DNA from 3 places in the Brachybacterium sp. AOP3-A1-3 genome. Region 1 is predicted to be linked to each of the others. Evidence: predicted binding sites of a transcription regulator. Region 1 holds the regulator's gene; each other region holds the start of a gene.
The links. Region 1 encodes LexA, which represses DNA repair genes until DNA is damaged. Its sites were predicted from a motif close to TCGAACANNTGTTCGA; they were not measured.

Region 1 (10,182 bases):
GTGGGGCACCGCCATGGGCACCGCCTGCATGCCCACGACACGTTCGACGTCGAAGAATTCGACCAGGTCAGTCAGCGCCTCGGCGAGACGACGCCATTGGAGGTCCGGCTCCGGCCCGTCGAGGAAGAGGAAGGGGCGATCCGCCTCGTCGTACATGAGGGACAGCGTGAGCTCCGGGATGTCGACGCTCGTGTAGGAGGTCCCGTCGAACACGGCTTGAGGGCGAGACCCTCGGTAATCCAGCAGCTCGTCCATGTCGAACGAGACCAGCCGGAGATGGCGGAGCTCGTCGCGCAGGTAGGTGGAGGCGATCCGGCAGGCGTTGCCGGCATCCACCAGACCCGGCAGGGCATGGACCAGGGTCAGACCGGTCCGCGGCACCTCCGCCAGCACATCCGCAGACTCGAAACGGTACAGGTCACGCGGGTCGCGCATCAGCGTCTCCTCCCTCGCGGCCGGTTGGATGTCACGTGCCGGATGGCACGCACATCCAGGCCTGTCCACCATAATGGACCACTGTGCTCCGCCGACCCTGGGTCCGTCCCGTGAGGTGCGGCGGAAGGATTCACCGTCAGAGGGGGCAGATCCGTGGACGATGCTGAGGGACAGATCGATCGGGAGATCGCGCACGAACAGGCCTATGCCGATCGTCTCTACGCACGACTGGACGTGCTGATCGGGCAGGTCGAGCACAATCTCGAACAGATGCAGGCCTCCCAGCACGCCTCGACGCATCAGAACCGGTCCGAGCGGGACTCGTTCATGGCGCTGTACGAGGATCGGCTGGCGCTGCTGCGATCCGTCGCCCGTGCCGTGGTGTTCGGACGTCTCGACATGGACGATGCGGCACGCCACTACATCGGCCGCATCGGACTGTTCACCGCCGAGCGTGAGCAGCTCCTCGTCGATTGGCGCGCCCCCGCTGCGGCCGCTTTCTACCAGGCCACCAGCACCGACCGGCAGGACGTGCGCCTGCGGCGACACCTGATCAGCCGCGGACGCACCATCAACGGCCTGGAGGACGACGTCCTGGACCAGTCCGTGCTCGAGGATCCCGACCACGATGTCGTGCTCCAGGGCGAGGGCGCTCTGCTCGCCGCCGTCTCCGGTCACCGCACCGGACGGATGGGCGACATCGTCGCCACGATCCAGTCCGAGCAGGACCGCATCATCCGCTCCGAGAACCGCGGCGTGCTCGTGGTCCAGGGCGGGCCCGGCACCGGGAAGACAGCGGTCGCCCTGCACCGTGCCGCCTATCTGCTGTACACCCATCGTCGTCGGCTCGAGCACACCGGCGTGCTGATCATGGCGCCGACCCCCGGGTTCCTGCGCTATATCGAACGGGTGCTGCCGAGCCTCGGGGAGTCCGGCGTCGTGATGCTCACTCCCGGCGAGCTGTACCCGGGCATCGAGACGTTCCTCCACGACGAGGATCAGATCGCCGCCCTCAAGGGCGACATCGCCATGGCCGAGCTCCTCGACCGGGCGATCCGGCAGCGCCAGATCGTGCCGGACTCCGATATCCGACTGCGCATCGACGGCACACCGATCACCCTGACCCGGAGTGCGCTGCGCGCTGCCCGCCGTGAAGCCCGCGCATCCCACAAGCCGCACAACACGGCTCGCGCCGTCTTCGTCCGTGTGGCGATGGACCGCCTCGCCGAGTCGTACGAGAAGGCGCTGGCCGCCGGCGGCCACACCGTGGTCCCCGAGGACAGGCCCGATCTGCTGTCGGACCTCCGCAACGACTCCGAGGTCAAGAGGCAGCTCAACCTGGCCTGGCTCCCCTACACCCCGCAGGGATTCCTGCGGATCCTGCTCTCCCGGCCGGACCGCCTGCGCGCGGCCGCCCCGCCCTCGCTCGCCGACCGCATCGAGATCCTGGCACGGCCCAAGGACGCGCCCTGGACCGTCCAGGACATCCCGCTGCTCGACGAGGTCGCCGAGCTCCTCGGCGAGGACTCCGCACCTGCCGAAGCACGCGCCCGCGACGCCGCCACGCAGCGCGAGGCGGACGTCGACTACGCCCGCAAGGTCATCGAGAACATCGACAGCTCCGGGATCGTGCGTGCCGAGGACCTGGCCGATCAGGTCAACCGGGTCCGTGATGGCCGCACACTCGCCGAGCGGGCATCGGCCGAACGCAGCTGGACCTACGGCCATGTCGTCGTCGACGAGGCCCAGGAGCACTCACCCATGAGCTGGCGCGCCCTGATGCGGCGGGCACCCACCAAGTCCTTCACGGTGGTGGGAGACGTCGCGCAGACCTCCTCCGCAGGAGGGACGACGTCGTGGGACGAAGCCCTCAGTCCGTACATCCAGGATCGGCTGCAGGTCGAGCACCTGACCGTCAACTACCGCACGCCGAGCCGCATCATGGATCGCGCGATGGCGATGGCGCATGCCCAGAACCTGCCCGTCACCGACGTCAGCTCGGTGCGCGACGGGGACCGCGATCCCGTGATCCAGCGCAGCGACCAGGCGGATCTGGCGCGGACCGCCGCCGATGCGGTCCAGGCCGTGCACACAGAGGGCATCGGGCGCCTCGCGGTCATCGCGGCGGCGGAACGGGTGTCCGACGTCTTCACCGAGCTGAGCACACGCCGCGGACTGCCGCGAGTGGGCGAAGGATCCTCGGGCGTCGACGATGAGATCGCGGTGATGACCGCACAGGAGGCCAAGGGGCTGGAGTTCGACGGCGTGGTCATCGTCGAACCGATGGAGCTGATCGAAGCCCATGGTGCCGGCGACCTCTACGTCGCGATGACCCGCACGACCCACCATCTCGGTGTGGTCCACTCGCGGGCGCTCCCGGCAGGTATCACGCCTGCCTGAGACGGCGATCGGCGGCCGCGGCTTCCCCTCCGCGACCGCCGATCAGGTGTGCGCTGCAAGAGCGCACGAGGGATATCTTATGCACAGACGAGGCAGGACCCGGACCATCTCCACAGAATCCACCGAATCTGGTCCCGGAACCGACAGAGGATCCGGCAGATATGTCGGAATCCGTCCATGATTCCACCGGATCAGCCCGCTGCCGACGCCTCGGCCCGCAGGCGGACGATGGCCGCGTCGAAGTCATCGAGGGAATCGAAGGCCTGGTAGACGCTGGCGAAGCGCAGATAGGCCACCAGATCCAGCTCCTGGAGCGGCTGCAGGATCGACAGGCCGACCTGATGTGCATCGATCTCGGCCAGGCCGCTGGAGCGGATGTCCTCCTCGACGCGCTGGGCCAGCATCGCGAGCTGATCATCGGTGACCGGCCTCCCCTGGCACGCCTTGCGCACCCCGGAGATCACCTTCGCCCTGCTGAAGGGCTCGCTGACCCCGGAGCGCTTGTGCACCGACAGCGATGCCGTCTCCGAGGTCGAGAAGCGACGGGAGCAGTTGGGGCACTGGCGACGGCGACGAATCGTCGCGCCGTCGTCGGAGGTACGCGAATCCACGACTCGCGAGTCGGGGTGGCGGCAGAACGGACAGTGCATCGGGCCAGGATACCGGCCCGCGCTCACATCAGCGCGATGCACCCTCGAGCACTGGCAGCTCGAGCTCCTGGCCCGCAGAGACCCGTCCTGTCGGAAGCTGGTTCAGGGCTCGCGCCTCGACGACGAACTCCTGGGCGCTCATGCCCTCGGGAGCGTAGTCCTCGGCGTATCCCCAGAGGGTGTCGCCGTCCTGGACCGTCACGGTCACCGCATCGCTCTCCCCATCGCCCGCGAGAGCAGCCGGGATGCCGAACACCAGCAGCGCCGCCGCGGCGACGGCGAGCCCGAGCAGGAAGGCCGTGGCGATCAAGAGCATCCGGCCGCGCCGGGTCGCCTCGAGTCGAACGTCCGATCGAGCAGGACGCTCATTCCGCTCGTGGCGGTGCTGCGGGAGGGGAAGAACCGTAGCCATATCCGTACGCATGTCCGAACTCCTGTTCGATCGAATGTCTGTGCGACTGTAGCCCCACTTCGGCGCGACACGCAAGAGGAACCTCGAACACCTGTTTGGAATCCCGTGCGCGCCGCCCTAGGCTGGGTGACACGACAACGGAACCGCAGGGGTCCGACAGACGAAGCCAGGAGGCCCGCACCATGACGCCGAGCACCCCCAAACAGATCAGGGTTCGCGACGACGCCGTGGAGGACCCTGTGACGGCAGGGCTCACGCGTCGGCAGCGGCTCGTGCTGGAGACCATCAACGCCGAGATCGCCGCGCACGGCTACCCGCCCACCATGCGCGAGATCGGGGATGCGGTGGGCCTGACCTCGTCGTCGTCCGTCTCCCATCAGCTCCAGGCCCTCGAACGCAAGGGCTTCCTGCGTCGCGACCCCAAGCGCCCCCGCGCGATGGAGGTCGTCATGCCCGGTGCCGACGGCACCCCCGAGGCCCCGTCCGCGCCCGAGATCACCCCGAACTCGGTCTCCGTGCCCCTCGTGGGCAGGATCGCGGCCGGCGTCCCCATCACCGCCGAGCAGCAGGTCGAGGACATCTTCACCCTGCCCTCACGGCTGGTCGGCGACGGCGACCTCTTCCTGCTCCAGGTGGTCGGCGACTCGATGATCGACGCCGCGATCTGCGACGGCGACTGGGTGGTGGTACGCAGTCAGAAGGAGGCGCAGAAGGGGGAGATCGTCGCCGCGATGATCGACGGCGAGGCGACCGTGAAGACCTTCGTGCAGCGCGATGACCATGTGTGGCTCATGCCGCACAACCCGTCCTTCGCCCCGATCCTGGGTGACCACGCCGAGATCCTCGGCAAGGTCGTGGCGGTCCTCCGCTCGATCTGAGGGCCGCCGCCCCGCATGCGATGCACGACGCCGCTGGCGTCTGCCGCCCGGGGTCCCGAGCGGCAGGCTCAGCGGACTCGGCAAGCTCGGCGGAGTCGGCAGGCTCGGCGGAGTCGGCAGGCTCGGCAGGCTCGGTGGTCTGCTCAGTCGTCCGCGAGGCGGCGCAGGGCGCCGAGAGCCACCTCGGGATCCGTGGTGGGCCACAGCGGCGGCATGGAGTCACGGAGGAATCCTGCGTAGCGCGCGGTGGCCAGCCGCGGATCGAGCACGGCGACCATCCCTCGATCCTCATGGGAGCGGATCAGCCGGCCTGACCCCTGGGCCAGCAGCAGCGCCGCGTGCTGCGCGGAGATCGACATGAAGCCGTTGCCCCCGTTGCGGCTGATCCGCTCCTGTCGTGCCGCGGTCAGGGGGTCGTCGGGCCGCGGGAAGGGGATCCGGTCGATGGTGACCAGACGCAGCGACCGCCCGGAGACGTCCACCCCCTGCCAGAGGGTGAGGGTCCCGAACAGCGAGGCGTCCTCGTCCTGGCGGAAGTTGCGCACCAGGTTCGCCATCGAGTCCTCGCCCTGGACCTCGATCGTGAGATCCAGGCGCGCACGCACGTGCTCAGCGGCCAGCTCGGCGCCTCGACGCGAGGAGAACAGGCACAGCGCTCCCCCGCCCGATGCCTCCACCAGCTCGGTGAGGTGATCGAGCATCGCCGTCGACGGGCCCTCCCGTCCGGGCGGCGGGAGATGCCGTGCGGTGTAGAGGATGCCCTGGCTGCGGTATTCGAAGGGGCTGCCGACGTCCACCCCTGCCCACGCGCCGGAGTCCGCGGCGACCGGGATCTCCTCGGTGCCGATCCGGTCCACCCGGGCCAGCCCCACCTCGCCGGCGGCCGGTTCGAAGCGGTTCCCCAGCGCGAGGGTCGCGGAGGTCAGCACGGCGGTGCGGTGCTCGAGGATCGCACCGCGCATCGCGCCGGCCACGCTCAACGGCGCCACCTGGATGCTCGAGCGCCCCGTGGCCTGAGAGTGGGAGACGGAGACCACGTCGTCGTCGGCCGGGGACGCCAGGCGTTCGCAGACGTCGATGATCTCCTGCAGATTCGCCCGGACCGTCTTGCGGGTTCCGGCCGTCCCCGTCGTCGCATCGTCGCCGGCGTCCTTGGCATCGGAGTGGGCCGTGCGGGCCTCGATCCGCAGCTGCTGGATCGCGTCGGCGAGACGGTCGGGCAGCGGACCGATCACCCGACCGTCCGGGGCGAGCTCGAGGGACTCCCGCAGCTCCTCGGAGGCATCGTCGAGTGCCGTCCCGGCGACGCCGAGGCCGCGCAGGTCGCGCACGGTGCCCCGCAGCATGCCCGGGTTCAGGACATCGGTGACAGCGCTGGTGACGCGCCCGGAGAGGTCATGCGCCTCGTCGAAGACGACCACGTCGTGCTCGGGGATGATGCCGTGGCTGTCGAAGGCGTCGATGGCCAGCAGGGCGTGGTTGGTGACCACGATGTCCACCTCGCGGGCGAGCTCGCGGCTGCGTTCGGCGAAGCAGGACTCCACCATCGGGCAGGTCCCACCCAGGCACTGGGAGCCGGTGACGGAGACCTGGCGCCAGGCACGGTCGGAGACCGGGTCCTCCAGAGAATCACGGTCACCGCTGTCGGTCTCCTCCGACCACTCACGGAGCCGCTTGACCTGGTCCCCCAGGCGTTCGCTGCCCGAGCGCGACGGGTCGGCAGAGGCCTCGGCGAACAGTGCACCGGGGTCGATGTCCACGGGATAGCCGCCATCGATCTTGTGCCGGCAGAGGTAGTTCGCCCGTCCCTTGAGCAGGGCGAAGGTGGGAGTTCGCGGAAGGTGCGGGGCGACCGCCTCGACCAGGCGCGGCAGGTCCTTGCGCACGATCTGGGTCTGCAGGGCGATCGTCGCGGTGGAGATCACGACAGGGCGTCCGCTGACCAGAGCATGCCGCAGCGCGGGAACCAGGTAGGCGAGCGACTTGCCGGTGCCCGTACCGGCCTGGACCAGAAGATGCCGGCCCCCGGACATCGCCGTGTCGACCGCTTCCGCCATGGTCTGCTGGCCGGGACGCGGAACGCCACCGATCGCCGAGACCGCCGCCTCCATGAGGGTCGACAGCTGGATGTCGGCGGCCCCTGGGGCGGCCTCGTGATCGGTGGCGGTGGTCATCGGATCAGCGTATCCGCGGCTGATCCGATGACCCTTCAGGCCGCGCCGTGCAGCTCTGCGGCAAGCGCCTCATCCACGCGGGCGTGCAGCTTCGTGCCCTCCATGACGTGCTCCTCGGAGAGCACCTCGCCGGTGGTGTGCGCGCGGGCGACCAGATCACCGCGCGAGTACGGCACCAGCACGTCGACCTCGACCGCAGGACGCGGGAGTCGCTCGGCGATCAGGTCGCGCAGCTCCTCGATGCCCATGCCGGTCCGTGCCGAGACCACGATCGAGTCCTCGACCTGGCTGCGCAGGCGGGCGATCGTCTCGGGCCCGGCGAGGTCGGCCTTGTTGAGCACGATGATCTCGGGCACATCGAATCCGTCGACCTCGCCGAGCACCGTCCGGACAGCCGTGATCTGGCCCTCGGGGTCCGGATGGGAGGCGTCGACCACATGCAGCAGCAGATCCGAGTCGCCGACCTCCTCGAGGGTCGAGCGGAAGGCCTCCACCAGCTGCGTGGGCAGGTGCCGCACGAAGCCGACGGTGTCGGCGAAGGTGAACTCACGGCCGTCCGGGGTGGTGGAGCGGCGCACCGTCGGGTCGAGGGTCGCGAAGAGGGCGTTCTCCACGAGGACCCCGGCCCCGGTGAGCCGGTTGAGCAGGGAGGATTTGCCGGCGTTGGTGTAGCCGGCGATCGCGACGGCCGGTACCTGGCTGCGCCGGCGGTCGGCCCGCTGGGCCTCGCGTCCCGGGGCCATCGCCTTGATCTCCCGACGCAGCTTGGACATCCGGTCGCGGATCCGGCGACGATCCAGCTCGATCTTGGTCTCGCCGGGGCCGCGCGAGCCCATCCCCGCACCGGCACCGCCCACCTGGCCGCCTGCCTGCCGGGACATCGAGTCGCCCCAGCCGCGCAGTCGCGGCATCAGGTACTCGAGCTGCGCGAGCTCGACCTGCGCCTTGCCCTCGCGGGACTTGGCGTGCTGGGCGAAGATGTCCAGGATCAGCGCGGTGCGGTCGATGACCTTCACCTTGACGATGTCCTCGAGCGCGCGGCGCTGACCAGGGCCGAGCTCGCCGTCCGCGATCACGGTGTCGGCGCCCGCGGTGGCGACGATCTCGGCCAGCTCGGCCGCCTTGCCCTTGCCCAGGAAGGTCGCGGGGTCGGGGTGGGCACGACGCTGCAGCACGCCGTCGAGCACCTCGGACCCCGCCGTCTCGGCGAGCGCGGCCAGCTCGAGCAGGCTGGTCTCCGCCTCCTCGGTGTTCCCCGAGGTGTAGAGACCCGCCAGCACGACGCGTTCGAGCCGGAGCTGACGGTATTCGACCTCGCTGACGTCCTCGAGCTCGGTGGAGAGCCCGGCGACGCGGCGCAGCGCCTGACGGTCGGCGAGATCGTACTGCTCCCCGTCGGACGAGGAGTCATGGGTGGTGGACGCGGCGGAGGCTGCACTGCGGGAGAGGATCCGCTGGGTCAGCGCATCTCGTCGGCCATCGGCCGGCGTGGTCTCCTCCGGGGCGGCCGGGGTGCCTGCGCTGTCGGTGTGCGCCGCGGCCCCGGCCCCTCCCGTGGTGGTCCCGTCGACGTCGGTGTCGGAGTCGGGTTCGGGATGGAAGGCGATGGGCACGGTGGGGGAACTCCTCGAGGTGGGGGACGAACTGTTCTGACTAGAGTCGCACGCTCCTGGACCGGGGTCGAGGGATTTTGCGGCGAGCGGAGAGAGCCGCTGCGCACCGGCGCGCACGGGGAGCGCTCCTCGGCCGCCGGAGTCCGTATCCTGCTCAGGTGGACGAGCACTATTTCACCCCTTCTCCGACGACCGATGCCCGGCGGTTCCCGCTCCGGGTGCGACTGGCCGGTCGCGACCTCGACCTGGTCTCCTGCGCCTCCGTGTTCAGCGGTCACGGCCTCGACAAGGCGACCGCCGTGCTCCTGAACCGGCTCGACGAGATCACGATGCCGCCGGCGCGGGCACGGATCCTCGACCTCGGGTGCGGCTGGGGACCGATCGCCCTGACCGCGGGGATCACGCATCCTCATGCCGAGGTGTGGGCGCTCGACGTCAGCGAGCGAGCTCGTGAGCTCACGGCGGAGAACGTCGAGCGGGCAGGCCTCACGAACGTGCGCGTCGTCTCCCCGGACGAGGTACCGGCCGATCTGGAGCTCGACGCGATCTGGTCGAACCCGCCGATCCGGATCGGCAAGCCTGCCCTGCATGCGCTGCTGCTGGAGTGGACCGGCCGCCTCGCCCCGGTGGGCACTGCCGCGCTGGTGGTCGGCAAGAACCTCGGAGCGGATCCGCTGGCTCGCTGGCTCGGCGAGCAGCTGCCCGACCGCGAGGTCGCGAAGGTCGCGAGCGCGAAGGGCTTCCGGGTGCTCGAGGTGGGTCCCGTCAGACCAGGGTGACGCCGTCGGCGACGAGCTCGGCCGGCCCGGTGAGCGTGACCTCGCCCGTCACGGTCCATCCCACCTGCAGGCGCCCACCGGGCACATCGACGGTCCAGGGCTGCGCGCTGGTGTCCCCGGCGCGCAGGGCCGCTGCCACGGCCGTCGCCGCGACCCCGGTCCCGCAGGAGCGGGTCTCCCCCACCCCGCGTTCGAACACCCGCATCGCCACGTGCCGGGACCCGCGCTCGACGACGAGCTCGATGTTGGCGTCGGCGGGCGGTTCGGGGTCCAGGGACGGCCGGTGCGTCAGGTCGAGCTGTTCGAGGTCGATGCCCTCCGGGAGGAAGGCGACGGCGTGCGGGTTGCCCATGTCGACGTCCGTGACCGGGAGCGCCTGCCCCTCGATCTCGACGGTGCGCGCCCCCTGGGCGGCCGAGCTCGCCCCCATGCCGATGCGCACCGACCAGGGAGCACCGTCCCTGTCCGGGCGCTCGAGGACGTCGATCGATCGCACCCCGGCGTGGGTCCAGACGGCGAAGCTGTCCTCGTGCACGTGCCCCGCACGCAGCAGATGCGCAGCGAGCACGCGGACCCCGTTGCCGCACATCTCCGCGATCGAGCCGTCGGCGTTGCGGTAGTCCATGAACCATTCCGGGGCATCCGCCGGGGCATCGATCCCCGCGGCGCGGGTGCGCACGGCGCGGATCACTCCGTCGCCGCCGATGCCGGCCCGGCGGTCCGTGAGGGCGATGACGGCCTGCGGGGACAGCTCGAGGACACCGTCCGGATCGTCCAGGATGACGAAGTCGTTCTCGGTGCCGTGGCCCTTGGTGAAACGCATGCTGTCGGTCATGGGTCG
Region 2 (10,182 bases), on a different contig from region 1:
CGGCCCGAGGTGGCCCGGGTCGACCCGTCCCGTGGGCAGCTGGGCGGCGATGCCAGGACACGCACGGCGAATCCACTGAAATGTCCCGCGGGCGGGACGTATCGGTGGATTCGCTCGGCGAGTCGTGGGGCGGGTTGAGCGTCGGGTCGTGGGGCGGGCCTCTCGTGCGCTGGCCAGGGGGTCTTGCGGTGCATCACGTCGACCTCAGCTCGGAGCTAACATTCGACCGCCGTCGGGTCCTCGAGCGCGGTCAGGTCCTCGACTGCCGTCGGCCCCTCAGACGCGGTCGGGCTCCTGGAGCTCGACGATCGGCTCGCTCGAGCCGCTCAGCAGCTTCGAGACGGGGCAGCGGGCATGGGCGGCCTCTAGGAGCGGCTGCGCCTCGTCGGCCGCCATCTCGTCGATCGTGACGAGAGCGCGGGGCGCGAAACGGTAACCGCCCGACGGGTCGCGGTGCAGGCCCACCTCGACGCTCACATGGCTCTCGTGGGGCAGGCCCCGCTCCGCGAGGACCACGCGCAGGGTCTCACCGAGGCACGTGCTCCAGGCCATGGCGAGGAACTGCTCGGGGTTGAACCCGCGTGCCGGTGCCGTCGGCCCGCCCGTGGGGAGCAGGGCCTCGGGGGTCGGGGCGGCTCCTTCCGGAAGCTCGGCGGAGGGGACCTCTGTCGCGAGAGTGGCGGGACCCTCGTGCACGCGCACCTGTCCCGACGTGCCGTCGACGTTGTCCACGCGGGCCGTGTACAAGGCGCCGGATGAGGGGTCGCGCGGAGAGGATGTCGAGGGCTGCACCATGGCTCCAGGCTAGTGGGGAGTCGGATCGCGGGAGATCACGCCACCTGGTCCGACGGCGCGAGCCAGGTGTTGCACTGGGAGACGTCGCCGTCGGATTCCAGTCCGACCTTCAGCCAGCGCACGCGGGACGCCGGCTCGAGGCTGTGCGGCTCGTCCTCCGTGGGCCAGGTCGACTCATCGAGCAGCGTCTCGATCATCTCCGGGGTGGGCTGCGCGGCCGCGGGGACCTGCATGGTGGAGGCCGCCGCGAGGCAGCGCATCTGCAGGTTGTAGCGGCGCCAGGCCTCGTCAGCACGCTCCGGATCGTCCGCGAGCTTCTCGTCGAGCGCGTTGAAGTAGAACGCCAGCGAGCTGTTCCAGGTCACCGTGTTCATGTACAGGTACGACAGGTCCCACACATAGGCGCCCGGCACCGCGGCCGGATCGGTCTGCTCGGCTCCCGTGCCGTAGCCCGCGGGCCAATAGATTGTGAAGTCGAGGTTGCACACCCGCGGGAAGTCCTCCTCGAAGGTGTCCGGCTCGCAGGGGGAGCTGGGGATGTCCGGGTAGGTGTAGACCTGGACCGTCGGCCCGTCCCAGGGCAGCCCGCGGTCGGAGTTCGCGCTGGACCACAGGAAGTTCAGGCAGTCGTTGGCGGCGTCGAGGGCGGCCTGCAGCTCCTCCACGGTCTGCTCGACCGGGGTCTCGGGGATCTTGCAGCTGCTGACATCGGGCAGGGAGCCGGTGGTCAGCGGGTTGTTGGCCATGACCGCCCACACGTCGTCGGCATCGCCGTCCACGGTGTCGAGCGGGGAGATCCCCACGAACGTCGAGTCCGCCGGGTCGGTCGAGAAGTCGGTCTCCGCGGGCTGCGTCGAGGTCGATTCGGGGTCCGACGGGGCTGCTACGGAGGGGTTCGTCCCGCCGCTGCGCTGGAGGGTCAGGTAGAGGACTCCTCCGCCGATCACGAGCAGCAGCATGGCGATGCAGCCGAACGCCACCGCGATCAGTGCCCAACGGCGCCCGGGGGAGGGCTGTCGACCCGGGGCCTGCGGGGAGCCGCTGAACTGTCCGTTGTGCTGCGGAGCAGGGGACGAGGCGTTGTACGGGGAGGCGCCGGAGCGAGCGTTCGGGTGGGGCTGGTCCGCTCTCCACGCCTGATGGGTGGCGTCGGGGTCGGCGCCCTGTGCTCCCCAGCCCTGCGGCCGATCACGGTTGTCGCCCCCGTACCCCGGAGGGCCGTTATGCGGCGCGCCGTCCCCTGTGCCCGACATGCGCTCCCCCTTGCGTTCCCCGGCCGTTGCAGCTCGCACGATATCCGGGGAGGACGGAGCGAGCGGAGGAACAGGGGGTTCGGCGTCGCGGGTCGACCCGTGCCGACGGCCCTGAGGCATGTGGGCCGGGCACTGCGATGCCGCTGACGTGGGCTTTCGACGGTGTCGACGCCGGAGGTCCCGATGCGGTCACGAGGTGGCGAACGTCGGCCGCGAGGACGGAGCCTGCGCGCCTCCTTGACAAAAGATCGAACACGCGTTCGACTGTGCGGTATGCGATGGAGTGGACAGGCGATCGACGACGAGCAGCGCTCCCAGGCCCTCCTCGGGATGAAGGGACTGGTGCGCAGCGTGCGCACCCCCGAGTTCCAGGGCGTCACCTTCCACGAGGTGACGGCGAAATCTGCGCTGAACCGGGTACCCGCCTCGAGCTCGATGCCGTTCCAGTGGAGCGTCAATCCGTATCGCGGGTGCTCCCACGCCTGCGTCTACTGCTTCGCCCGCAGCACGCACACCTATCTCGACCTCGATGCGGGCGCCGACTTCGACCAGCAGGTCATCGTGAAGGTCAACGTCGCCGAGGTGCTGCGCGCCGAGCTCGCCAAGCGCTCCTGGAGCCGCGAACTCGTGGCACTGGGCACCAACACCGATCCGTATCAGCGTGCCGAAGGGCGCTACGGGCTCATGCCCGGGATCATCTCCGCCCTCGCCGACAGCGGCACGCCGATCTCGATCCTCACCAAGGGCACCCTGCTGCGGCGGGACCTCCCGCTCCTGACGACGGCCGCGGACAGGGTCCCGGTGGACCTCTCGATGTCGATCGCCGTCTTCGACGACGACCTGCAGAAGGCGATCGAGCCGGGCACCCCGACCACCGCCGCGCGGCTCGCGACCGTGCGCGCCGCGGCCGACGCCGGCTTCCGCGTCACCGTGTTCCTCATGCCGATCATGCCGTGGCTGACCGACTCCGACGCCCAGCTCGACGAAGCCCTCGCGCAGATCGCCGCGGCTGGTGCGGAGCGCGTCGTCTTCGGGGCGCTGCACCTGCGGCCGGGCGCGAAGGAGTGGTTCCTCCAGTGGATCGAGCGGGAGCATCCCGAGCTCGCCACCGGATATCAGCGCTTCTACGGCCGGGAGTCCTATGCACCGGCGAGCTATCGCAAGAACCTGTCCCAGCGGGTGCGGCCGCTGCTGCAGCGCCACGGCCTGGACATCCACGAGGACGAGGACCAGCCCGAGCAACGACGGGCCGCCGCTGGCAGAGCCGCCCGGGCCGGCAGGGTGCGGCCCGCCCCGGCCGCACTCGACCTGGTCCCGCAGCCGTCACTGTTCTGACGAGCACGGCTGTGCGGAGAGGCGCGGCTGTGCTGAGTGGTGCGACTGTTCGGAATCTAGCGGATGCAGAAATGCCCCCACCAGCAGGTGAGGGGCATTTCTTCGGCGGAGGATAGGGGATTTGAACCCCTGAGGGCGTTAACCCAACACGCGTTCCAGGCGTGCGCCATAGGCCGCTAGGCGAATCCTCCAGCGCTCGTAAGAGCAGGCATCAGCGTACCCGACACCCAGGGGTGGTGCGAACCGAGCGGGCGCAGGTCACACTCGCTCCTATTCAGGGCTCCAGCTCCTTGAGCTCGACCAGTCGCAGGTCGTACTGATCTGTGCCCAGGGCGGTACGCAGCGGCGCCTCGTGGGACGAGCCGACGACGAACAGCACCCGTCCGCTGGGGACGGCACCCGTCGCCGACCGCAGGCGCGCCGCGATCGCCAGGTTCCTCGCGCGCCAGTTCGCCAGCATCACCCGTCGCAGCCGCGGGGTGCCCTCTCCGCCCACGAGGCGCTCCGAGCTCTCCAGACGTTCGGTCGTGGCCCGCACGTCATCCGATGCGTAGAACCGCCATTGAGCCCAGAGATCCTCCACGAGATGCGGTGGAGCGACAGCCTCCGCGAGCAGACCGGAGATCTCCTCCTTGTAGCCCAGGAGCTCCGCCTCGAATCCCTCGGGCAGCGGGTCGATGTACTCGACACCGGCATGGTCGTCAACGTGCGCGACGTAAGAATGGCCGAGCTTTCGAGCAATGTGCGCGCCGATCGAGATGGTCTCCCGGCGTCGGCCCGCGAGATCGTCGAGGAACTCCCTGACCGGCTCATCGAGGTTCGCAACCTGGTACGGAAGCAGTAGAGCATTGATCGGCTCGCGGGCCCGGATCCAGGCGAGCACCTGGTCTGTCAGCGAGCTGTCGGGTGAACAAGCCTCTTGCTGCGCGACCCAGAGATCGCTCGGCGGCGAGCTCAGCAGAGCGGCACCGCATCGGGCGTCGATCGCCCCGCCGACCTGGAAGTCAGCGAACGTCCCGCCGCGCTGCTCGTACTCGACGACGAGGTTCCCCGGCAGGGCCTCGATCGCCACCAGGTTCGGTCGCCAGGCGGCCAAGCGCTCGCGTGCACGAGCCACTGCAGGCTCCGGTGTGCTCGCAGACAGGTGCGCGGTCGGGACGATCAGTAGTTCCGTGCTCAGCGGGGGAGAGGACATCGTCGACCTTTCTGTGCTGGAGGCATGGTCCAGGCTATCGAGCGGCGCCCTCCGCCAGCTCAGATCTCGTACTCGAGGAGCTGGTGGTACGTGCGGTTGCGATAGACCAGCGGCTCGTCGTTCGCGATCTCTGCGCGGTCCGCGGCGACGATCACGAGATGGCTGCCGCCGGCGGGGACGCGCTGCAGGATCCGGCCGCTGATCCACCCCGCGGTGCCGTCCAGCACGGGCTCCCCGGTGGGGAGATGGTGCCAGGCGACCTGTGCGAACCGGTCGATGCCGGAGGTCGCGAACACGGTGGAGACCTGACGTTGGTTCGCGGCCAGCAGGTTCACCGTCACCGTCTCGGCCTGGCTGAGCGCCGGCCACGAGGACGACGTGTCGTTGATGGAGAACGCGAGCACGGCGGGCTGCGCGGACACGGAGATCACGGACGTCGCCGTGAATCCGAGGGGTCGGGTCCCGTTGGTCAGCGTGACGACGGCGACACCGGCGGGATGGCGACGGAAGAGGTCGGCGAAGGTCTCCCGGTCCAGGGCGCCATCGGCTTTGGTGGGACTATCGGTGAAGGTCGTGGGGTCAGACGGCATGGACTGCCCTCCTCGAAGGGATTCGGTCTGGGACTCCTGGGTCCTATGGGGACTTTCGGGTGACGATAGCGAACATAGGGGCCGTGCTGTTCTGCCGCCAGAATTGTGACGGCGGAAGACCTGTTCGGCAGCGGGCGATCACGATCCTTGGGCCCCGGAACTCCGCCTCTGCCTCCGCCTCGATTATCGCGATGACGTCCGTGCGACACGGATTCCCGAGGTCGGTGGGCAGCACCCCGATCAGCCCGCTGCCGCCTGCCCGGCGGAGTTCCCTGCATTGCTGGGAGCCGGGCCGGTAGCTGAGCTCCTGGACGGCGGCCATGGCGCCGGTGCGCACCGGTACTTCCACCCCTCACCGGCGAATCTGAAGTGTTTCAGATGTCGAGCCGACGGTGAGGCGAGCGGTTCACCTCTACCGCTGAGTCGCCGACTCGTCCGGCGTCTCCGGCGCCTCTGGTGTCCCGGGCGTCTCCTGTGCTCCTTAGGTTCCCTGAGTTCCCTGAGTTCCCTGAGTTCCCTGAGTTCCCTGAGTTCCCTGAGTTCCCTGAGTTCCCTGAGTTCCCCGGGCTGCCTGATCTCCCGGCGTGCCCGGCGACGTCCCGCGTGCCATCAGCCGCGTGGCGAGGAACGGGAACACCAGCACGGTGACAGCTCCGCCGGTGACCATGATCGAGGCCATGGTGGTGGTGATCAGCCCGGAGGACGCGGCGACCTGGGTGACGGCGACGATGATCGGCAGGCCCGTCGCCGCGTACAGGCTCAGAGCGCCCCGCTCACGCGGCGTCCCCAGGCCTGAATGGGTGGTCGTGAAGGTCTCGCGCAGGAACACCGGGAGCCCGCGGACCAGCGCGATCACGGCGACGAAGCCGAGCAGCAGCGGCCACTGCGCGAGGACCGCAGCGAGGTCGATGCTCATCCCGCTGGTGACGAAGAAGACCGGGATGAGCAGGCTGAACCCGACGATCTCGATCTTGTGCATGACCTCGTCGGCATGGGTCGGCGAGGCGGACCGGAGAGCGGCGTTCAGCAGCAGCCCGGCTGCGAACGCCCCGAGGGCGACGTCGAGCTCGAGGACGGCGGTGAGCAGCATCAAGGAGATCAGCACCCAGACGGTCACCCGCAGCGTCGTCTGCATCGTCGAGTTCGACTCCGCGGCGAAGGCTCTCCCGAGCAGTGGGATGCGGCGGAAGAACCGCCCGGGGATCGCCACCGTCAGCACGGCGAGGACGGCGAAGAGCAGCAGGATCAGCGCCGCCTGCCAGGTGCCGCGGGTGGAGAGCAGCAAGGACATCGCCACGATCGGCAGCAGCTCCCCGAAGGCGCCATGGACCATGGTGGACCGTCCCAGCGGCGAGTTCATCACGCCCGAGTCCTTGAGGATCGGCAGCAGGGTTCCCAGCGCTGTCGAGGTCGACGCGATGCCGAAGACGACCGCGGTGTGCCAGTCGCCCTGGAGAATCAGGAAGCCCGCCCCGATTCCCAGCAGTGCGCAGAGAGCCCAGGTCAGAGCGGCGTGACGGCCCTGCTTGCCGCGCATGTCCGAGGTGTTGACCTCGAAGCCCGCGAGCAGGAAGAGGAAGCCGATGCCGAGCTCGCGGAGGAACTCGACGGATTCAGTCTGCTCGGCGAGCCCCAGCGCGTAAGGGCCGATGAGCACCCCCAAGCCGAGCAGCCAGACCACGTCCGGGATGGTGCGCCGGGTGACCAGCGCGAGGAGCGGCGCGAGGACCGCCGCCAGCGCGATCCACCACATGGACAGCAGATTGTCGACCAGCATGTGCGCCTCGGCCATGGGCGGTGTCCTTCGTCCGACGTCGAGTGGATTTCCATGACCATTGTCGGTCAGAAAACGAGGGGGCGACACCGGGGACGCCGAGCCCTCGCCCGCCTCGCTGCCGAGTTCGCTCCGCTGCCGAGTTCGCGCTGCTGCCCCCGAGCTCCCTTGCCCCGGACCGCTTCGCTGCTCTATCCACCCATTGGTCCCTGAGGACCTGTTGCGGTGCTTCTTATAGGTCCTCAGCGGCCAATGGTGGAGGTGGCAGCGAAGGCGTGCCCGCCAGCGGGCCGTGACCAGGCCGGGAGCGCGGTCGGGGGCCGGGTCGTGGTCGGGGCCGGCTGAGAGCGCGCCCGGTCGCTCCCTTCCAGTTGCTCACCGGCGGGGCCGGAGCGCCGGCGGCGAGGACGCTGCGGCGCAGGGCGCTGAGGAATCGGGAGGGGCGGCGGATGTCGGCCGCTGTCAGCCGTCGGAGCGTCCACCCGGCGGATTCCAAGGAGTCACGCCGAGCATGCTCCTCGCGCCATGCCTGTTTGCTGCGGTGGATGTCGCCGTCGTACTCGACGCCGATCAGCAGCGATGCGTAGGCGTTGTCGATGCGCCGGGTGGTTCCGGAATCCGGGTCGGGGACGCGGAGATTCGGAGTCGGCTCGGGGGACCCGGCCCGGAGGACGAGGAGGCGTGTCCGGGTCTCTCCCGGGGACTCGGCCCCTTCCCGCGCGTCGGCGAGAGCACTGGTCAAAGCGCGGAAGCCGGGGCGGTCCCGGAACGGTTCGAAGGCTTGCCGCATGGCCTCCCGACTGGTCGGGCCGAAGGCGCTGTGGGGCCCCAGGAAGTGGTCCAGGGCGATCACCACCTCGTCGCGTTCGAGGGTCGTGGCGAGCTCGAGCAGGAGATCGGGCGGAGCAGAGAGGACGAGACCGTTCCACCTGCGGGTTCTGCCCACTGTCAGGCGATGGACCGTGACGTGCTGCCCGGCCTTGGCACGGGGCCCCGGAGGAATACGGCAATGCAGGTGGGGGAGGCGAAGCTCCAGAGCGGGGTGGTTGGGGCCGTCGAGGCAGAGGTCCGCGAGCGGCGGCGCGTCCGGATCGTTCCGTGGGGCGAGCAGACTGAGCCGGTGCCGGCCGTCCTGCGGATCGCGCAACTTGACGAGGAGACCGACCCCGTTGTCGGCGTCGACCGGGACCGGGACTCCGTACAGCACGGCAGCCGTGGTGTGGCTGAGTACGGCGCCCGGGACCACGGTCCTCTGCAGGGAGGCGGCCACTGCCTGGAAGGACGCTGGGGCACGGCGCGGGGTGAGCAGTCCGGGCAGCGGACGGACGAACTCGTCGCTGCTCAGGCGATTCGTCGAGACGCCCAGCTCGCGCCAGCGACTGCGGGGCAGCAGGACCTGGTCGGGGAGCGGGGTCGCACGCATGCGGCGACCGTAGGGGTCATGCAGTGCCTGCTCCGACGCGGATCCATCCTTGTGGAAGGGCGGCCTGTGGGGAGGAACGGTGCCGACCCCGCGGGCACGGTCCGCGGGGACGCTCGCGGCATGGCGGGAGGGGAGGGTCGCCGAGTGGTCCCTGAGGACCTATCGCGGTGCCTCGGACAGGTCCTCAGGGGCCACTCGGCGCATGCTGACGGCGCATGCTGGCAAGGCAAGGCAAGGCAAGGCAAGGCAAGGCAAGGCAAGGCAAGGCAAGGCGGAGCGGGGCGGCGCAAGGCCGCAGTGGCCCCGACCCCGCCCCCGCCCCCGCCGGGCAGGGTCAGACGTCCTTCTCGGGGTGTCGGACGATGTTGACGATGGCGGCGACGAGGCCGCCCCAGACGGCGATGATCGCGATGGACATCATGACGATTGCAGAGACAGACATGGTCACTCCTTGCTGAGGGGGATCGACGAGATCGACGAGATCGACGAGGCTGACGAGGTCGACAAGATCGATGGGGCCGACGAGGTCGACGAGATCGACGGGGTCAGTGGTGCAGACGAAGTCAGTGGTGCCGACGGGATCGGGTGCGGGGCGGCGGTCACCATTCGGCGGACCGCAGCTCGTGGGGAGTGGTCGCCTCGGGCGTGGAGACCAGGCCCCTGCCGGCCACGGCTGCGGGGGCGATCGGGTCGCCGTCGGAGTCGTCCTTGTAGATGTTCGAGCCGGCGGGCCACGGGATCAGCGAGAGCCCGATCGCGATGACCAGCAGGCCGATCGCCATCAGCCAGCCGAACACGACCACGAACCAGCTCGGATATTCCCCGTAGATGGTCGGAGCGGTGAGCAGGTCGATGGTGCTGAGCACCAGCGAGGCGCCCAGGACGATCGGGGCGACGCCGCCGACGCACACGATCCACCAGGTGCGGATCGGGAAGGTGCCCTTGACGTTGAGGTGGTCGCGCAGCGTGGGCAGGCCTCTGACCACGTAGGTGACGATGATCGTGGAGACCAGGGCAGCCGCGACGATGCCGTATTCGTTGACCCACTTGTCCAGCACGTCCAGCAGCGGCAGCCCCATCGTGGTCGAGAACAGGACGATGGAGACCACTGCCAGCGGGAGGCACACCCACAGCGTCGCGGGGATGCGGGCGAAGCCGAACTTGTCCTGGATCGCGGCGATGACCACCTCGACGATTGAGATCAGGGAGGTGAAGCCCGCCAGGACGAGGGATCCGAAGAACAGCACGCCGATCAGGGCCCCGGCCGGAGCCTTGCTGATGATCGTCGGGAAGGCGATGAACGCGAGGCCCACGCCGTCCGTCACGACCTCGTCGATCGCCACGCCCTGCGCCTGCGCCATGAAGCCCAGCGCGGAGAACACGCCGATCCCGGCGAGGATCTCGAAGCTCGAGTTCGCGAAGCCGACCACCAGGCCGGAGCCGGTGAGGTCCGTCTTCTTCTTCAGGTACGAGGAGTACGTGAGCATGATGCCGAAGGCGACGGACAGCGAGAAGAAGATCTGGCCGTAGGCCGCGATCCACACCTTCGCGTCCAGCAGTGCCCCCCAGTTGGGCTTGAACAGGGCGTCGAGGCCGTCGATCGCCCCCGGGAGGAACAGCGAGCGCACCACCAGGATCACGAACATCAGCACCAGCAGCGGGATGAACACGACGGAGCTGGCGGAGATGCCCTTCTGCACGCCGAGCGCCATCACCACGATGACGGCGAGCCACACCACGATCATGGAGATCAGCACCGCCGGGACCACGTCGAAGGAGAGCGTCACGTCGGCACCGCCGAGCGCCTGCGTGAACTC
Region 3 (10,182 bases), on a different contig from region 1:
CGCTGCTCCGCACGGAGGTGATCACGCAGATCGGCGAGCTCGTGGCGCACGGCGCCGACGTGATCGTCGTGGACACGCTGCCACCGAGCATCGGTGACGTCTCCGTGCTGAACGGGAAGCCTCTGCGGGCCGACGGCGTCTCCCCGGACCGTTTCTGGCCCGAGGCCTGGGCGATCAGGCGGCTGCTGCGCGAGACCACCATCCGTGAGCTGCGGGAGGCCGGGGTCCCGGTGACCGCCTGGGAGGGTCCTTCCTCGCTCGCCCCTGTGCTGCTGTCGTTGTCCGCGGCGCGCACCGCACCGCGGATGCGGAGGTCCTGATGCGACTGGGACTGCTCATCGACCCGATCGCCGAGTTCCTGCTGGGGCTGCGGAGGGTCAGCGGCACACAATGGCTGCTCCGTCTCGTGGGCGTCGCGACGATGCCCTTCGCCCTGGTCGGGACCTTGCCGGGCGGGTTGTTCGTGCACATCGGCACCGGCATCATCACGCTCGCCGTGGCAGGCTCCCTGCTGGTGCAGGCTCTCCGCCCGGACAGCGACGTCGGCCTGATCGCTCCCGCGGCGATCATCCTCGCGCTCGCGGGGCAGGGTGACCTGTCGCTGCTGCGGGCAGCCGGCGTGGGGCTCGCCCTGCTGCTGTCGCACGTCGCCTTCGCCCTGGCCGCGACGATCCCCGCGCACGGGGAATTCGAACGGTCGGCCTGGATGCTGGGTGGCCGAGGACTGCTGCTCGTGCTCGCGATCAGCATCGTCGCGGGACTTCTCGTCGTCGCCCTGTCCGGGGTCCAGTTCGGTGCATGGATGCTCGTGATCGGCATCCTCGGAGCGATCGGCCTGTTCGTGACGGTGATGCCGCGCTCGAGGTGAGCGCGGCATCAGCCCTGTACGAGAGTCACCGGCAGGGCCGACGGGTCACCGGCAAGGCGTACGGGTCACCGGCAGGGCACACGACTCACCGGCCCCACTCGGGGCGCGGGGTGTCCGGACCCTCGTACGGCCTGTCCCTCACCTGTTCCTGGAGCGCCGTCAGCCTGTTCTCGAGCTCGGCACGGATCCCGGCATGGGCGGGGTCATCGACGATGTTGGTGAGCTCGGCGGGGTCGGCGACCAGGTCATACATCTCCCACTCGGCCTCGCGGATCGCGTCGGAGGACCCGGGCGCCCCCATGCCGTCCCCGTAGTAGTGGATCAGCTTGTGGGTGGCGGTGCGGATGCCGTAGTGCGCGGGGGCATTGTGCGAGGGGTCCTCGTGCTCCCAGTAGCGGTAGTACATCGCATCGGGCCAGGTGGCGCGCAGGTGGTCGTCGGCCGAGCCGTCCAGCAGCGGGAGCAGGCTGCGTCCCTGCTGATCGGGGAGGGCCTCCCCGGGGGCGATCCCACAGGCGTCGAGCAGGGTGGCCGCGAGGTCGACGTTGGTGGTGAGCTCATCGATCACCGTTCCGGCCGGGATCGTGGAGGGCCAGCGCACCATCATCGGCATCTGCAGGGACTGGTCGAACATCAGCCGCTTGTCGAACCAGCCGTGATCGCCGAGGAAGAAACCCTGGTCCGACGTGTAGACGACGATCGTGTTCTCCGCCAGGCCGCGTGATTCGAGCTCGGCGAGCACGCGCCCGGTGGAGTCGTCGATGGCTTGGATGGTCTGGAGGTAGTCGCGCATGTAGATCTGGTAGTTGCGACGGGTGCGGGCCTCACGGTTCTCCTCGCCCTGGAGCTCCGGGGGCAGGGGCTGCTTGAGGTCGTTCTCGGTGAGGTCGTCGGCGACGCTCATGCGGACCTCGCGGACCGCGCGGCTCATGGTCGCGTGATCGTCGAAGAGGGTGTCCGGCTCCGGGATCGTCTCCAGGGGATAGAGGTCCGCGTGGCGGGGGTGCGGGATCCAGTTGCGGTGCGGGGCCTTGTGGTGCAGGAGCAGGCAGAACGGCGAATCCGGATCCTCGGCCTGGGTGCGGTCCAGCCAGTCCAGTGCCAGATCGGTGACGGTGTCGGTGGCATAGCCGGGGACGACGGCATCCACCCGCTCCCCGGCACCGTCGATGCCGTACATGACCGGATCGTTGTACTCGCCCTGACCGCGGTAGATCCGCCATTCGTCGAAGCCCTGGGGGTCGTTGCGCTCCTCATGCCCCAGATGCCACTTGCCGAACAGAGAGGTGCGATATCCGCAGTCGTGGAGCACCTGGGGGAAGGTGCGAACCCGATAATCGAATCCGGAGTAGATCGTCGCGGCACCGTTGATGTGCGAGTAGGTGCCCGAGAGGATCGTCGCCCGGCTGGGTGTGCAGATCGAATTCGTGCAGTACAGCGAATCGAGCCGGGCTCCCTGCGACGCGATGCGGTCCAGGTTTGGAGTGCTGTTGACCCGGCCCGAATAGGCGCTGATCGCGTGCGCAGCGTGGTCATCGGTGAGGATGAAGACGATGTTCGGGCGGGTGCTGCCAGGGGATCCCGCGTCACTGCCCTCAGCAGGGCGGTGGGGTACGAACGGGTTCTGCGGTGTCGTCATCGGCTCCATCTCTCCATTCTGACAGGCGAGCGCATCGCGGCCGGTCAGTACGCGCGGTGTGGGACAACTGCCCGGCCTTCCCTAGAGCGGCGTCCTGACCGGGCGCGTGAGGAGTCGGGCCGACAGCTCTGCTCATGCCTGCGTGCCTGCGTGCCTGCGTTCCTGTGTGCGTGTGTGCGTGCCTGCGTGCCTGCGTTCCTGTGTGCGTGTGTGCGTGCGTGCGTGCGTGCGTGCGTGCGTGCGACTGCATCTCAGCTCGCGCGTGCGGCCGCATCGCCGGTGTCCTGGTCGTCTATGACCCGGTCGTCCATGCCCTGGTCGTCCGCGTTCTCGTCGCCCGCGTTCTCTGCAGACGCGGCGATGATGTCGTGCCCGACGCCGTCTGATCCGGACCCGTCTGCTCCGAGCCTGTCTGCTTCGAGCTTGTCCGCCTCGAGTCCGTCCGCCCCGAGTCCGTCGGCCCCGAGTCCGTTCGCCGCGAGCTCTGGCTCGATCAGTGCGGGTGCGGTCGAGGTGTATCGGTGACCGGAAGGGGTGACGATGACGAGCCGTGCCGGCTTTCCCTCGTCAGCGGCTTCGATGCTCGTCTCCCAGCCCGGGAGCTCCCGGATTAGGTTGAAGCGCTGGCAGTAGCCGATGCCATTATCGACAGTGGTCGTCCCGCCTTCGGAGTATCTGATCGAGTGGTCGACATCGTGGATGGCCGCATCGCACCAGGGCGTCCGGCATTTCTGGTCCCGCAGCAGGATGAACCGACGAACGGCTCCCCGGAACACTCGCCGACGCGGATCTGCCGCGGTCAGCTCGCCCGTGTGCGGGTCGGTGTACAGACGCCGTATCCAGCGCTTCGCCTCCTGGAGCATGCGACGCTCCGGGGGTTTCGAGGGATCATCACCGTGCGGTCCCGGGGAAGGTGGGAGCTGAGGCATCTCCGAATGATCCCGGTCAGAATCGGCATGATCCGGGTCAGCCTCGACTTTCCCCTCACGTTCCGGGGCGACCGCGCAGGGTGTCGGCGACGTGCGCTGGGGCCCAGGAGGGTCGGGCGCACCGGGATCCTCGAGAGTCAAGGAAACTTCAGGCGCACCGGGAACTTCGTGCGCTCCGGGATCCTCGGGGGCTCCAGGGACCGCAGGCGCTTGAGGCAGCTTGGCTGCTGACGTGGTCGCGACTCCGAGTGCGATATCGCGCGCCGTACCGCCTGGAATCGGGATTCCTTCGATCCACGCGGATTTGTTTTCTGTCCCGAGCAGCGTCGTATCCGTCATGAGCAGAGAGATCTCCACTGGAATGGCGTCGACATTCGCCGCTCCCGTGACACGCTCGACGAGCGCATCCGCCATGATCTGCCCTTTCCCCCGTGCATCTCCGGAGCTCTTCGCCGATTTCGATTCACGGGTCAGCGCTGCAAAACAGGCGACACCATCCTTCGTGGGCAGGATGGCATGGAGGATCGACATGCCGTCCGGCGCAGGACGTATCGAGACCCTGCGCGAGGCGACCGCACGGGACGCGCGCTTCACCGCGGCGGCAGGATCGAGCTCCTGCGCCCGAGCGCGAGTGGCGCGCCCCGAGGCCGACGCCGTCATGGCGGGGAGCCTTCCCTCGAGCTCCTGGTCGATGAGCTCTCTATCCTCGTCGCTGAGGACGAGCACGTTCTTCGCCACCTCGGCGGCCGCCCATTCGCTGATCTCACCCTGCTCGAGGAGCTTCGTGGTGCGGGGCAGCGTCTCGACCAGGATCCGATGGACGACCAGCTGGTCCGAGGCATGTTTCGGGGTGATCCTGCGGGCAAGTGCCACCTGGTCCGCGACCCCTTTGCCGAGCTGCCCCCTCGCGACCCCCTGGTGCCTCTGCACTGCGATCTGGGACTCCCGGAACGTGACCTCCGCGTGCGCCTGGCAGGCACCGAGCGCACCCTTCCCCCGTTCCAGGGTTGCGATGAGGTCGATCAGGTCATGGTCCGAGGAGCCTGCGAGATCCGCGCCCCGTGGGGCGCGCTCGAGGAGGTCTGTGAGCTCTGCGGTCCAGGCGGACGCAGGCGACGGGCCGGGCAGTGCAGTCACGATCGCCTCCATGGCCATCCCCCTCACGTCGTGTCTTCACGGAACCAGTCCGGTGCTTCTGAACCAGCCCGGTGCTTCTGAACGAGCCCAGTGCTCGAACGCCTGTCCGTTGCTGCCACTCCAGAATGACCCACGAGGCACCCCCGGACAAGACCCCCCATGAATTGGGGACAATTATGTGGATAACCACCCACTGTGGAGGAAAGAAATCACGCAGATCCACAGCTGTGAACGCACTGTGGATATCTCGAATCTGCCTCTCGAATCCCCCGAAACGTCTCCACGACACCTCGTTGCTCGCACCCTGCGGCGTCGCCCCGCCTGCCCCTCGTCTATCCCCTCGCCTACCCCCTTGTCTATTCCCTCATCGCCTCACCTCGTGAGAAGCCTCCCGCCCCTCTCCCGCTCGCCCGCGCGCAGGACTAGCGTGATGCTCATGTGGCAGATGATGGATCTCCTGTACGGGCACAAGAAGGACATGGTCACGCCGGAGAACGCGCTCCCCGGCCGGGACCGGTACCCCTACTCCCTCGCGCGCGAGCACCTCGTGCTGGGCACCGACATGCTCGGCCCCGATTCCCCGGTCGACCCGCGCCCGTGGCCGGCCGACACCGAGGAGATCATCCTGGCCGGCGGCTGCTTCTGGGGCATCGAACGCATCGCGTGGCAGACGCCCGGCGTGCACACGACCTCCTCCGGCTACGCGGGCGGCTACACGCCGCACCCCACCTACGAGGAGGTCTTCTCCGCGAAGACCGGACACACCGAGGCGGTGCGCGTCCTCTACTCCGGCGGCGACGAAACCCTGCGGGCACTGCTCACCCAGTTCTGGGAGCAGCACGACCCCACCACCGCGAACCGCCAGGGCAACGACGTGGGCACCGAGTACCGCAGCGCCGTGTACTGGACGTCCGCAGCGCAGGGCGAGGCGGTCCGAGACTCCGCGGCCCGCTACCAGGAAGCTCTCGACGCGGCAGGTCGCGGCGCCATCACCACCGAGCTGAAGCCCCTCGCGGAGGCCGGCGACGGGCGGTACTACACCGCCGAGCCCGAGCACCAGCAGTACCTGCAGAAGGTTCCGAACGGGTATTGCAACCACGGTTTCAACGGCGTGGCCTGCTCGCTCGGCTGAGTGACGGGCAGACGGGACACCCCGCTCAGCTCGGGTCGACGTCGAGGTCCGACATGTCCAGGACGAACCGGAAGCGGACGTCGCCCCGGGCAAGCCGATCGAGGGCCTCACCGACCCGTGAGGACGGGAGCACCTCGACATCGGCGACCACGCCGTGCTCTGCACAGAATTCGAGCAGCTGCGCGGTCTGCGCCATCCCTCCGCTTCCGGCCGACGTGAGCTTCTTGCGTCCGAGCAGCAGATCCGTGGTCTCGACGGTGACGGGGCCGAGGTAGCCGACCTGCGCCAGGGTGCCGTTGAGCGCGAGCAGCTCGAGATACGGGGCGAGCTCGTGGGAGACGGCCACGGTGTCGACGATGACGTCGAATCGTCCCCGCGCCGCGGCCATCGCCGGCCCGTCGCCGGAGACCAGGAGATCCGCAGCCCCGAGCTGCCGGGCATCCTCGAGCTTCCCCGCTGAACGACTGATGACGGTGGTCTCGGCGCCGAGCGCCGTGGCCAGCTTGACCGCGAGATGCCCGAGCCCTCCCAGACCCACCACGGCGACACGCACTCCCGGCCCGACCTCGAGCGCCGTCAACGGCTCCCAGACGGTGATCCCCGCACACAGCAGAGGTGCTGCGGCGCTCGGATCCAGACCCTCCGGCACGCGGTGGGCGAACTCCTCGCGCACGACGTACTCGCGCGCATATGCCCCGAGGGTGGGCCTCCCGTCCCGTCGATCCACTCCCCCGTACGTCAGCGTGGGGAACTCCCGGCAGAAGTTCTCCTGCCCGGCGGTGCACATGTCGCAGACGAGGCATGCGTCGACGATGTTGCCGACCGCGACGACGTCCCCGATCGCGAAGCGCTGGACCTCCGGACCGATCTCGGTCACGACACCGATGAACTCGTGGCCGGGGACCAGGGGGACCGAGGAGCCACCATCCGTCGCATCCGCGGTCTCATCCGCAGCCGCAGCCGCCGCCGCACTCGCGCCCGCAGCCTCATCCCCGCCCGCGCTCCTACCCCCGTGATCGCGCAGGGCGTGGAGGTCGCTATGGCAGACGCCGCAGTAGTCGACGCGCACGGCGACGTCGTCTGCCCGCAGATCGCGGCGCTCCACCGCCTCCCGGTGCAGCGTCGCGCGGGCGCCTGCGGCTGCGTGCTCCGCAGCAGACCCATCCGCCGCAGACCCGTCCGGAGCAGACCCCTCTGCGGCTGATCGGTGGGCCACCCATCCCTGAGTACTTCGCATCGCCTCTCCTAACAACAGACTGTTCGGTCTGTTTTAGTGTGCGACCCCGGGACGCCGAAGTCAAACAAACTGTTCTGTTGCGTATCGTGGAACCATGCAGACCGGATCACGACCGACCAAGGTGCTGACCGCACGAGGTGCCGCGACCCGGCAGCGCATCGTCGACGCTGCCACGGAGGAGTTCGCGCAGCACGGCATCGCCGGTGCGCGCGTGGAGCGCATCGTCGCAGCCGCCCGCACCAACAAAGCGCAGCTCTACGACTACTTCGGGAACAAGGACGGCCTGTTCGACGCGATTTTCCGGGACTCCCTGGAGCGGATCGTGGAAGTGGTCCCGATCGACTCCTCGGACCTCCCGGATTGGGCCGTGCGCCTCTACGACGAGTACGTGGAGCAGCCGTCACTCATCCGACTGGCCACCTGGACCCGCCTCGAACGTCGGCCCGAAGGTCATCTCGTCGAGGACGCCGACCGGCTGGACGACCGCAAGCTGGCCTTCATCGCCGACGGCCAGGCGGCGGGGACGATATGTGCCGGCGACCCGTTCGACATCATGGCGATGGTCATCAGCATGTCCATGGCCTGGTCGCCGGTCAGCACCGTCTATGCCGCGACCTCCGCCGAGCCGACGACGGTCCACGACGCCCGTCGCGAGCTCCTGCGCGACTGCGTCCGCAGAGCGGTCATGACCGGCTGACGGCCCCGCGGTTCCGTGGCCCGCGCCGTTCACGGCGGAATCAGCCGGCCGACGTGCTGGCGACGCCTGCGCCGGATGCGCCTCCGCCGGTTGGGGCTGTGCCCGCGCCTACGCCTCCGCCGGTTGTGCCTGTGCCTGTGCCTGAGCTAGGCAGCCCGTCCCCGATGTCGCCGCCCATCAGATTGCGCCGAGCGCCGATGTCCGGCCCTCCGGCAGGGCGAGCTGGGGCCGGCGCGGCACCCATCAGCTGGGCGGCGAACCCGCCGGCCTCGCGGGGCATCGGGGCACCGCCGGGGCCGCAGGCGGAGGCCGCTGCCGAGCTCCGCTCGCGCGCCTGCGTCCCCGCCCGGGCGAAGCGACTCATCTGCTCCGTCGTCGGGTACATCGCGCTGACCACGATGTCCAGCCCCAGCAGCGTCACGGGGAGAGCACTCTCGCCGGCAGAGTCCAGCAGCGCCCGCACCGGTTCGCACTCCTCGAAGGCCCAGGCGTCCTCGTCCTGCAAGTAGACGGTGATCGGGTGGCCGTCCAGCGCCAGGGCGGCGGCCTCGTCGAGGAACGCCTCCTGCGTCTCCGCATCCGGCGGCGGCGAAGGCAGGAAGATGTCCAGCGCCGCCAGCTGCCCGAGATCATCCGCATCGCTCATGCCGACCACGGTAGCGCTCCGGGCGGCACCGCGGAGGGCCGGTTCACGCCGCGACAGGGGCGGGGCGGGGCGGATCAGCACAGCACGCGGCGCGCCGTCCGGAGCCAGGCCTCACCCTCTGCCAGATAGCCGAGCCGGCCGAGATGGACACCCGTCGTCGCGCGTTCGAGATGCGCCCAGGCCAGGGCCCTCTCCGGATCCAGTCCGACGCGGCGCGCCAGGCGCTCGGCGAGCTCAGCGTGCCAGCGACGGCCGGCACCTGGCCCGTCGGTGCGGTCGAGATCGTCGATGTTATGCCGGTGGTCGCGCAGCGCGGCCCCGAGGTCGTACTCGGGCTCGCAGAGGAAGCCGTCGGGGTCGATGAGCACGTGCGTGTCGCCGCGTTGCAGCACGTTCGCGGGATGCGGGTCGCCGTGGACGACCACCTGATGCTGTGACGGCGACTCGATGAGATCGAGTGCGAGCATCCGGGCTCGGCCGAGCACCTCGGCGTGGAGCACGGATCCTGGAGCGCCGGCCGCGAGGGCGCCGTCGAGGATCGCCAGCAGGGAGCGCGCCTTCTGCGATGGGGCGAAGGGTCGCCCGACGTCGAGCGGGACCTCCCAGGCCTGCAGCAGCAGGCCACCGAGCACATCGGTCTGGGCGAGGGGATCGGGGACGGTCTGCGGGAGCATCGGGCCGAGCTTCTCGAGCAGCATCGCGTCTCGCTCCTCGTCATGGGCGACCAGCCGGACGTAGCCGTGACCGTCCGCCGCCGCCAGGATCCGGGCCTGCTGGGCCACATCGGCTCCCCCACCCCCGAACTTCACGACGAAACTGCCGGTCGCCTGGAGGCCGCAGCCCGTGGGGGCGTCGGAGGGTCCACGGGGGCCGACGGGTCCCGACCGACGCTCCACCTCGAGCACCGGCAGTCCGGCGCCCGCCAGATGCACGTGCCGGACCTCCAGGCCCCAGTGCGCCAGCACGCCGTGCAGGCGGTCGGGGAACTCGGAGACCAGGTCACGAGCCCACTCCTGGGAGGCCCAGGGCCGGGACCGCAGGAGCGCGACGACCTGCTGCGGGGTCGTGGCGACAGGATCCGGGGCCGTCGCGACAGGGTCCGGGGGCGTAGCGGCAGGATTCGAGGTCACGACGACACGCTCCGGGGTCACCCCGCCGAGGCCGACGCGGCCGCGCGGCCGGCGGCGTCGAGAGTGCGACCCAAGGGCCGGTAGTGCTCGTGGACGGCGTCGCGATAGGCGTCCGCGTCCCCCGCCTCGAGGGCGGTGAGCATCGCCTGGTGCGCGTCGACGGTGACCATGATGTCCTCGGACTGCACGATCTCCAGCAGCGGCACGGCCGTCGTGTGGATCTCCCAGAAGGCCTGCGCGAGCTGGCGCAGCAGGCCATTGGGCAGCCGCGAGAACAGGGCCGTGTGGAAGGCGGCGTCGGCCTCCGGGAACGGCTGGCCGGTCGTCGCGAGGCGTCGCATGTCCTCGACCAGGGCCTCGAGCTCGGAGTTCACGGTGCCGCGGTAGATCTCGACGAGCTGCTCGGCGACGGAGAGGTCGATCGCGATGCGCAGCTCCACGACCTCGCGCAAAGCCCGCAGGTCATTGCCGTCGTCCAGCCGGGCCCGGAACAGCAGACCGTTCACGAGCGGGGCGAGGGACAGCTGCCCCACGAAGGTCCCGTGGCCGTGCCGCACCTCGACGATGTCCAGAGAAGCCAGTGTGCGCATCGCCTCCCGGACGGAGGAACGGGAGATCTCGAGCCGTTCGCACAGCGCGGTCTCGGTGGGCATCGGGTCCCCCGGCACGAGCCCCTCGGTCAGGATCAGGTCCTGGATCCGTTCGACGGCGCTGTTGCCAGCTCCCTTGGTGCGAGCCATGTCGTCTCCTCCCCCGGCGCATCGTCA

Region 2: ACT3T5_RS16170 (Rv2578c family radical SAM protein) is a predicted target of LexA. The motif match lies at 2,297-2,312, and genes of this name have one in related genera.
Region 3: ACT3T5_RS00965 (DUF222 domain-containing protein) is a predicted target of LexA. The motif match lies at 4,668-4,683, and genes of this name have one in related genera.

What each region holds. Positions count from the first base shown of each region.
Region 1 is NZ_JBQSXM010000007.1:168,155-178,336, forward strand. It holds gene ACT3T5_RS11675 (proteasome assembly chaperone family protein) at 1-435, opposite strand, end outside; gene ACT3T5_RS11680 (HelD family protein) at 589-2,835, shown strand; gene nrdR (transcriptional regulator NrdR) at 3,027-3,485, opposite strand; gene ACT3T5_RS11690 (LysM peptidoglycan-binding domain-containing protein) at 3,514-3,801, opposite strand; gene lexA (transcriptional repressor LexA) at 4,080-4,775, shown strand; gene ACT3T5_RS11700 (ATP-dependent DNA helicase) at 4,919-6,949, opposite strand; gene hflX (GTPase HflX) at 6,985-8,562, opposite strand; gene ACT3T5_RS11710 (class I SAM-dependent methyltransferase) at 8,721-9,341, shown strand; gene dapF (diaminopimelate epimerase) at 9,328-10,176, opposite strand.
Region 2 is NZ_JBQSXM010000017.1:14,427-24,608, reverse strand. It holds gene ACT3T5_RS16180 (OsmC family protein) at 277-795, opposite strand; gene ACT3T5_RS16175 (hypothetical protein) at 831-2,048, opposite strand; gene ACT3T5_RS16170 (Rv2578c family radical SAM protein) at 2,322-3,383, shown strand; tRNA gene ACT3T5_RS16165 (tRNA-Ser) at 3,490-3,574, opposite strand; gene ACT3T5_RS16160 (DUF5694 domain-containing protein) at 3,658-4,500, opposite strand; gene ACT3T5_RS16155 (flavin reductase family protein) at 4,638-5,168, opposite strand; gene ACT3T5_RS16150 (cation:proton antiporter) at 5,650-6,960, opposite strand; gene ACT3T5_RS16145 (hypothetical protein) at 7,175-8,365, opposite strand; gene ACT3T5_RS16140 (methionine/alanine import family NSS transporter small subunit) at 8,700-8,807, opposite strand; gene ACT3T5_RS16135 (sodium-dependent transporter) at 8,965-10,182, opposite strand, start outside.
Region 3 is NZ_JBQSXM010000001.1:206,333-216,514, forward strand. It holds gene ACT3T5_RS00950 (DUF58 domain-containing protein) at 1-320, shown strand, start outside; gene ACT3T5_RS00955 (hypothetical protein) at 320-868, shown strand; gene ACT3T5_RS00960 (sulfatase family protein) at 954-2,507, opposite strand; gene ACT3T5_RS00965 (DUF222 domain-containing protein) at 2,759-4,573, opposite strand; gene msrA (peptide-methionine (S)-S-oxide reductase MsrA) at 5,010-5,705, shown strand; gene ACT3T5_RS00975 (NAD(P)-dependent alcohol dehydrogenase) at 5,731-6,942, opposite strand; gene ACT3T5_RS00980 (TetR family transcriptional regulator) at 7,037-7,639, shown strand; gene ACT3T5_RS00985 (arsenic metallochaperone ArsD family protein) at 7,680-8,285, opposite strand; gene ACT3T5_RS00990 (aminoglycoside phosphotransferase family protein) at 8,360-9,415, opposite strand; gene ACT3T5_RS00995 (FadR/GntR family transcriptional regulator) at 9,433-10,155, opposite strand.